2 regions of the Paenibacillus praedii genome follow, and region 1 is predicted to be linked to the other one. Evidence: riboswitches for the same ligand, from Rfam matches in the RefSeq annotation. Region 1 holds a riboswitch; the other holds the start of a gene.
What was found. Region 1 has a riboswitch for cyclic di-AMP ahead of ACO9K6_RS18795 (C40 family peptidase). Riboswitches for the same ligand answer to the same signal wherever they lie in the genome.
Positions count from the first base shown of each region.

Region 2: linked by a shared signal. The riboswitch ahead of ACO9K6_RS00570 (APC family permease) and the one ahead of ACO9K6_RS18795 (C40 family peptidase) in region 1 are both predicted to bind cyclic di-AMP.

Region 1 covers NZ_JBMWAM010000026.1:29,090-33,518, forward strand. Annotated here, with positions in the region: gene ACO9K6_RS18785 (MFS transporter) at 1-634, shown strand, start outside; gene ACO9K6_RS18790 (cryptochrome/photolyase family protein) at 659-2,005, opposite strand; gene ACO9K6_RS18795 (C40 family peptidase) at 2,172-2,651, opposite strand; cyclic di-AMP (ydaO/yuaA leader) riboswitch at 2,655-2,805, opposite strand; gene ACO9K6_RS18800 (hypothetical protein) at 3,179-4,000, opposite strand; gene ACO9K6_RS18805 (M1 family metallopeptidase) at 4,028-4,429, opposite strand, start outside.
Region 2 covers NZ_JBMWAM010000001.1:114,703-119,131, forward strand. Annotated here, with positions in the region: gene ACO9K6_RS00560 (hypothetical protein) at 330-671, shown strand; gene ACO9K6_RS00565 (YebC/PmpR family DNA-binding transcriptional regulator) at 1,224-1,943, opposite strand; cyclic di-AMP (ydaO/yuaA leader) riboswitch at 2,172-2,339, shown strand; gene ACO9K6_RS00570 (APC family permease) at 2,469-4,295, shown strand.

The sequences.
Region 1 (4,429 bases):
CTCCAGAGGCGCCTCGGCTTTCTTTGGGTACCCGCGCCAAGCGCTGCCGTTCCTGCTGCTGGCCGCTTTGTTTTTTATGATTTATGTCGGGATGGAGATGAGCTTCTCGAATTATTTGCCATCGATCCTGATTGCCCGCTCGGATGTCGGTGAAGCGGGGGCGGCGGCAGTGCTCAGTTTATTCTGGGGAACGGTCGTGCTGGGACGAATATTCGCGGGTGTGCTTGCTGAACGGATGGGCTATGCCCGCTACTTATTGATAGCCACGGTAGGCGCAGCCATTGTCATTGTTTTAATGGCAGCGATAGGGCAGTTGAGCTGGATGCTTGTATGGGTAGCGCTTAGCGGTTTGTTCTTCTCGGGCATCTTCGGTATCGCGCTCGTCTATGCGAACGTGCTTATTCCAGGGATGACGGAGCGCACGACAAGCCTGCTTGTCGCCTTTGGCGGCCTTGGCGGCGCCATATTCCCTCGACTGACAGGCTGGTTCATGGATCGGTTTCAAGTGCAGGCAACCTTGTGGTATATTAGCGCACTCGTGCTGCTTATGCTGCTTCTATTAGCCGTCATGCTCGTGCTCGGCAGAAAGCGCAGTCAAATACAGGAGCGGAGCGATGCGCTTGCCGAAGCATAAGGATGTATAGCGGGATAATGGCCGTTATTTCATTATCGTTTTGTACATGTCGATCGCTCGTGCGCGAGAAGCCTTTAGATCAACGATGGCGCTGCTGAGCGGCTGGTGAATGCTCTTGCCCGGCATATGTGCGAGATGCGGCAGCCAGTGTCTGATGTAGCTTCCGTCTGGATCATGCGTCTGCGACTGCGTCGCCGGATTCATAATTCGGAAATAAGGAGCGGCATCATAGCCAAGCGAGGAGCACCACAGCCAGCCTCCGCGATTCAACGTGTTATCGTAGTCGCTTAAGTGAAGGCGGAAATACTGTTCGCCAAGCGTGAATGGACAGAGCAGGTTTTTTGTCAAAAACATAGCGGTCACCATTCGCAGCCGATTTGGCAGCTCGCCTGTCCGATTCAGCTGTGTCATGGCCGCATCGATAATCGGAATGCCGGTTGCGCCGGCCGCCCACGCTTCGAAGTGCTCGTCTGTTAACGGGGAAAGGTCTGCTAGCTGCTCATAGCGGAAGTAGTCCTCATGATACATCGCCTGGTACAAATAAAAATCGCGCCATGCCAGCTGCCGCAGCCAAGACTCCGAGCCCGGCAGTCCCTGCGTTGCTTCGTAGGCTTGACGAGCCGAGATTGCCCCTGTATTCAAGTAGCGTGCGAGCCCGCTCGTATGCTCCTCCGCATAGGCATCGCGGCAATCCGCATAGCCGGCAAGCCTCTCGCGGACAAAGCGCTCAAGCCTAGCTTCCGGTTTTTCTGATCCGCTTAAACCGGCTGTACCGCCCAGCGCACTAGCGATGGGCTCAGGCAAGGCAAACTCGGCAGCAACGGCACTGCTTATCTCCCCCATGGTTTTCAGGTCATGGATTGTGGCCATACTCATTGGACTATAGCATTGCAGCATATAGCTGCTCCACATGCGATAGAACGGCGTGAACACTTTATACGGCTCCGATCGCCGGGCGAATGCGGGGAAAGCCTCAAGATCAGCCAGCGGCGCATCTTGAAGTGACAACCAGCGTCGCCCTAGTCTGATGGCCGTTTGCTGAAGCCGCTCATCCCGGCTCCGCGAGTATGGCGTGTAATCCGCATGAACGATGACCTCGTCAATGGGATGGACCTGCAGAAGCGCCTCGATGATTCGTGAGGGGTCGCCATGCAGCACATGAAGCTCTTTGCCGGCATTTGAATAGCTTTGAAGCAGGGCGGCGGCTTGGTTCACAAAGTTGCGTCCGCTGTGGCTGGTAAGACGGCCGTCAACCGTGAAGGTCGGATCTAAAATAAACAAATGGATACCTTCTGTATCCCTCTTTTGTAAATAATCAAATGCGCGCAAATCGGAGGTACGCAAATCCTTGCGGTGAATAAACAAATACATCTGGTCCTGCTCCTTTCCTATACCGCAGCAAAAAACGCTGTTTCATTGAAGACAGAATAAAAACAGCAAAGCCGCATGCGGTTTGTCGTAAATGGACAAACAGCTGCGGCTTTGCTGGGCGAGTTTATCCTTACATCCCTCGCCTCGGAGGGGCGCTTAGATTACTCTATTTTGTTTCAGCAGCATACTTCTCGAAGCCTTCCGAGTCAAGGACGCGGCGCGCGGTTACAAAACGTTTCTCGTAATAAGAGGAGTCGATTTTGTCTGTTACAACGCCTCTGCTGGAGGATGCGTGCGCAATTATGCCGTCTCCAATATAGATGCTGACATGAGAAATGGCGCCGTTATTGCCGCCGATCGTGTCGAAGAACACAAGATCTCCCGGAAGCAGGTCAGCCTTAGCGACCTTCGTTCCTTCTTTTGCTTGTGAAGAGGAGGTACGCGGAAGCTCGATGCCCATTTTATTGAATACATATGTCGTAAAGCCGGAGCAATCGAAGCCCTTCGTTGAGTTTCCTCCCATTTTGTACGGACTACCAATAACAGCATTGGTATATCCGTTCAGCTTGGAATCTGCGAATGCGCTTCCCGCTTGAAAAGCAAGCATAAGCACGATACCAAGGAGCAATGCGGTAACCTTTTTCAATGGTGGAGCTCCTTCCAATGCCGACGAGGTTAGCTGTGGGGTTCGGTTGAAGGTCCCCTATGATTCCTCCTACGCTGAGCAATTCAGACGTCAGAATCAATTCACCCAAAGTGGTTCCCCCGTTTCCCGTTAGGAAATTAGGCAGTTATGAGATGTACTCGTGAATTATTCGATTTATTTCATTAAACTCCTCCCTCTACTGGGTAATTCTAATAATTCTCATGTAACCTTTAGACTAATATGGCTTCTTTTAAGCATCATTTCTGGAATAAAACAAATGGCAATCCTGCTTTTTGATGATATCGCGCGACTTAATTTCATTAATTATGTAAAGCCTTCGTGAAATATGCCGATTTGTCCTGCTGCAGTGAAGCTGCGCAGACTAGTCCAATGGCCTAAAGCAAGCGGAATTATGCCATTTCGGAGCCAAAAGATTAAAAAAATCTCATGATTTGAAATATCCGAAAATACAGGCAAAAAACCTCCCCTACCACTTTTTTTCCGTGGCATGAGAGGTTATTTACAATCTAAGAAATACGTTTCGTCTGCAAGCAATCGAATTGAGCCGCAATCGTCCACACCTTCATCAGCGTTCGCACGAGATGATAGCCTTGATGCAGAATAAGCGCGAGCAAGCCGGCCCAGATCATAGATACACTGGATACGACAAGTCCAAGAACTGCGCTAATGGCCCACATGAGCAGTGAAATTGCGGCAAATGCCAGAAAATTTCTTACTGCATGCCACAGGGAGGGAAGTATCCCTTGACCTGATGTCGCGCCGAATTGCATCGCCAGGAACAGCAGGTGCAGTACCGTGCCCCAAAGCGCCCAAAGCGCCGCTCCCGGCAGTACCGCTTGCAGCAGCTCCGGGACGGAGCCGCTGGCAAGCAAGGAGTCGAGCGCGCGGGGCAGCAGCCACCAGGCGGGGGCCAGCACAAGCACCGATTCCAGCCAGTAGAGCAGCATGACCGGCTTCCAGGCTTTGCGAATGCCCTCGAGGAAACGGGTGCTGGCTCCATCCCTCATCTGGTGATGCATGGAATACAGTAGACCTGCATTAAAAAGCGGCGTCAGCAGCATTCGAGCAGCGAATAAGCCGCCAAGCATCCAAAGGTATGGCGTAATGAGATCCGTCTTAAACAGATGAATCTGTGCCTCCGTCATGAAAAGCTGTACAGCTGATTCAGACGGATACTTGCTCGGAAACCGCCGCAGCAGCGGAGAAATGACCGAATCAATAAAACGATATAAGAAAAACCCCCAGGCGAGCTGATAAATAAATAATAAAATCACAAGGTGAAAATGCTTGCCTGTCAGCCACCAGCCTTGCTTCATATGAATCTTCATCGATTATCGCCCCTTGAACGCTATTACTTACCAGCTCAGCGACCCGAGCAGCCCTTCAATCAGCTTGACAACGCCAAGGCTCCATCTTGTGCGGCTCTCTTCCGGCAGTTGGGCTTGCATATAGTTATTGATTATTTTATTGTCCAGCACGTTGGTGTGGTTAGGATCGACGACTGCCCAGTCGAGCGGCGCAGTATGCACCAGCTTATAATGCATATGGGATTGCTCCGCGTTCCAAAGCATCGACACCTTCTTGCCGTCCGTAAACTGCATGACAATCGGAATCTCGCCATTGACTCCGCCATGCCGCTTAACCAGTACGACAGATTCGTACATGTCCGTCCCCTCCAGCGTTACCGGCCTCACCTGAATGGACGCGATAGAGAAGTCCGCCATTTGATCATCATAGACATACTGACTGAAGTAGTC
Region 2 (4,429 bases), on a different contig from region 1:
AGTGGTTCCGATTGTTGGTTTTCCTTTGTTTTTAATGGAAGACATGCAGTCCCCCCTCCCCATATTTCACCCTCCTGGATCGCGATTTGGTGCAAGGAAGGATCAAACACAATATCACAGTGCGGTTTACGGTCATTATTCTAACCATCATATTCTGAGAACAAACCACTCGTTACAAAAAGGACTCAACCAAATTCGCCATATCCGTCATATAAGGTAAAGAGTACATATTGGTGTATGTAGTTAATGAACTATACCGAGAAGAAATCATTAGCATATCTTATTAGTACAATCATCAAGCAAATCCTGGGCAAAGGAAGTGAGTATAAGTGGGAAGAAGAAAAAGAGTGAATCTCCATGCGTTTTCATTTGCTGAAGGAGAACACTCAAATGATATTGATCAGTCAGTTGAATCCGAGTCTCGACCAGTCTCCACAACTATGTTCTCAGTTTTTGACCGATTTGGTGGAATCGACGGAATAATGTCCATGATTGGAAAGATCCAAAAAATGTTTGGTATTTATCAACAGGTGCGTCCTGCGTTCAAAATGATCAGTACTTTCATAGGTCCCAAAGCAACCGTAATGAACATAACCAATAAAAATAGGAATGCAAAACGAAAATTAACAGGGAAAAGAAACCTCCATAGAATAAATCCACGGAAAAATTAGCTTTTCAAGATGTAACGTCCCTAGAAACACAAAAAGGCCCAAGAGGGTCTTTTTTGTGTTTACCTTAAATCAGCATTCTGAATTTTATTGACTTCCCCTTGAAAAAAATGGTATATTCAACCCCTGAAATGTAACAGCTTTTAATACAGTTGCATCTAAACATAAGGGAGAGGTGACGCGTTGGAGAGCAGACCATCTGCGCGTGTAATTCTCCCTCCTCATAAAAGACTCCGTTCCGCGGGAGGTTCGTCAACTGACTGTTCAGTTGAAAAAAACCGGAACACCTGCATACGATCACAGGTTCCGGTTTTTAAGGATAGCTTCTTTATTTACGATTCCAATAATTAACCTTATTAATAATTAATCTATCTAATCACTATCTTACTGGCTTTACCAAATAATCGGTCACATTAAGGCTGAGAGCCTGTCTTGCATATTCAAAATCAGTATATCCGCTCCAAATCACTATGTTACTGTCGATAAATAAAATATAGAGGATCCACTGTTCGGAATCCACTGCTGCTCATCTATTTATATATACAAGAATTCAGTTTAATCTTCAAATCCGACATTATGATATACCTGCTGAACATCCTCTAGGTCTTCTAGCGCATCGATCAATTTATCAAATTGTGCTTGTGCGTCTTCCGGAAGGTTCACGTCATTTTGTGCAAGCATCGTTAATTCTGCAACTGTAAATTCAGTAATCCCGTTATTTTTAAATGCTTCCTGCACAGCATGGAATTGATCAGGCTCAGCATATACCAATATGGATTCCTCTTCCTCTAAAACATCACGCACGTCTACATCCGCTTCCAACATGATCTCAATAACTTCATCTAGTGTTTTACCCTCTAATGCAAAGACTGCCGTGGAATCAAACATATAAGCTACCGATCCGCTAACTCCCATACTTCCGCCGTTTTTATTAAATGCAGAACGGACAGTTGAAGCTGTACGGTTCACGTTATTTGTCAATGTATCTACAATGACCATGGAGCCGTTCGGTCCAAAGCCTTCATATCGTAACTCCACATATTGTTCATCCGAGCTGCCTTTTGCCTTTTCGATAGCACGGTCAATGATTGCTTTAGGCACATTGTACGTTTTTGCCCGCTCCAGTACAACTTTAAGGGCGCGATTAGATTCTGGATCAGGCTCACCCTTCTTTGCTGCGACATAAATCTCGAGGCCGAATTTTGCATAAATACGACTCGTATTTTTGTCTTTTGATGCTTTTTTTTCCTTAATATTGTTCCATTTACGACCCATGCTGATCCCACTTTCTTGTTTTTACTTTACATTTTTTTATTATAACCGATTTTCTTTCGTTTTGGACGAGTTAAAATAGAATATTAGGCTTAAAATGATGATGCGCTAACGAGCCAATAAATTGTATCCGCATTCATGAGTGAAACCTTGCCTATTCGACTGTTTTTGAATGAATATGATCTTTTACACAATATAATTTGAGGAATATGATAAATCCATTAAGTTAAATAACAACACTCGCTGAATTTCCAAGTGGAAATCGGGGGAACCAAGCGCGACGAAGCATAATTCGCCGCATGGGGTGAATCAGTGACGCTGAAAGATAGCGACGCTGTAGGGCGACTCTAAACGCCCGAATCCGTCAGCTAACCTCGTAAGCGTTGTTAGAGAGGTGAAACAACTTCGGTTCGATTATGGCCGCGGGGGGATTCCTCTGCGTTTTTTTTCGTGGAAAAAAACAGAAAAATGGATTCATAAGCAGCAGAGCATACTTAAATTAAGAATCAATTCATGGCGGTGATCAAAATGTTAACTTTATTAAAACGATTATTAATCGGTCGACCTTTAAAGTCCACAGAACTCGGGGAGCAAAAACTAAATAAAACAAAGGCGCTCGCCATCCTTTCATCGGATGCTTTGTCTTCCGTTGCATACGGTCCGGAACAGATTCTGTTAGTGTTAATCACAGTAGGCGCTGCAGCATTTTGGTACTCCATACCAATTGCGGCAGGCGTATTGGTTTTATTATTAGCCCTTATTTTATCATACCGGCAAATTATCTTTGCCTATCCGCATGGCGGAGGCGCTTATGTGGTATCAAAAGAAAATCTAGGCAAATACCCTGGGTTAATAGCCGGGGGCTCCTTGTTGGTTGACTATATTTTAACCGTAGCAGTAAGTGTTTCCGCCGGAACAGACGCCATAACCTCGGCTTTTCCAAGTTTGCATGCGCATACGGTAATCATTGCCATTGTGTTTGTCGTATTCATTACTATCTTGAACCTGCGCGGTATAACGGAATCCGCTTCGATATTAGCCTATCCGGTATATTTATTTGTTTTAGCGTTATTCCTATTAATCGGAACAAGCATTTATAATTTGATAACGGGTCATGTTTCACACGATTTACACACGACTATCGGTACGCCAGTGGCGGGTATTAGCTTATTTCTGCTCCTAAGAGCTTTTGCTTCGGGAAGCTCCGCATTAACAGGAGTTGAGGCTATTTCAAATGCAATTCCAAACTTTAGAAATCCGGCACCGAATAATGCCTCTAAAACGTTAATTGCAATGGGTGCCCTGCTTGCGCTGTTATTTTCGGGAATTGTATTTTTAGCCTATTATTACGGAATAACGCCTAAAGCCGATGTAACCGTGGTCTCACAAATCGCCGAACAAACCTTTGGCCGTAATTTTATGTACTTCTTCGTGCAAGGAACGACCGCATTAATTCTTATACTTGCCGCTAATACTGGCTATTCAGCTTTCCCTTTGCTAGCCGTAAATCTCGCCAAAGATAAGTTCATACCAAGAATGTTTACGGTTAGAGGAGACAGACTCGGCTATTCCAATGGCATTATCATACTTGGCATTTTATCCATCATCTTAATTATTGTTTTTAAAGCACAAACCGAGCATTTAATCCCGTTATATGCTGTCGGAGTATTTATTCCCTTCACCCTGTCCCAAACAGGAATGATGCTGAAATGGATCCGGCAAAAGCCGCCGGGATGGATTTCAAAGCTAATAATTAACACAACAGGCGCTCTTATTAGCTTTATTGTTACGATCATGTTCTTTTTAACAAAATTCGCCCAGGTTTGGCCGGTCTTCATATTTCTACCGCTTATTATTTTTGCCTTTCATCGGATTAAAAAGCATTATGAAGCAGTGAGCGAGCAGCTAAGACTGACAACGTGTGAGCCTGCTATTCAGATCGAGGGAAATGTAATTATTGTGCCGGTAGCAGGTATCACGTATGTGGTGGAGAACTCCATAAACTATGCCCAGTCCTTGGCGGCAGCACAGATTATTGCCGTCCATATCCCTTTTGAAAGAGATGATGAAGCAAGGCTTGAAGAAAAGTGGAGAAATTGGAGGCCAGATGTAAGACTGGTATCGCTGCATACACCATACAGAAGTATCATTCAGCCATTAAGCAAGTTTATTGATACTGTGCAGAGAAAAGCGAGTGAATCAAACTATCAGGTCACGGTGATTATCCCACAATTCATTCCCAAGAAAGGCTGGCACAACATTTTGCACAACCAAACAAGTTTAATGATTCGTGCCCACCTGCTGTACCGTAAAAATGTAATTGTAACCACCGTTCCGTATCATTTAAAGAAATAGAAAATGGAATGCAGAGACAGGGTCGTCTATCCTAAGCTTTGTGACAGCAGCGAATGACAACAGCGCTTTATTGTCGCTGACAATCATACACGTTGCATTTTCATCGGTAAATTGGGAATTGAATTCAAACCCGA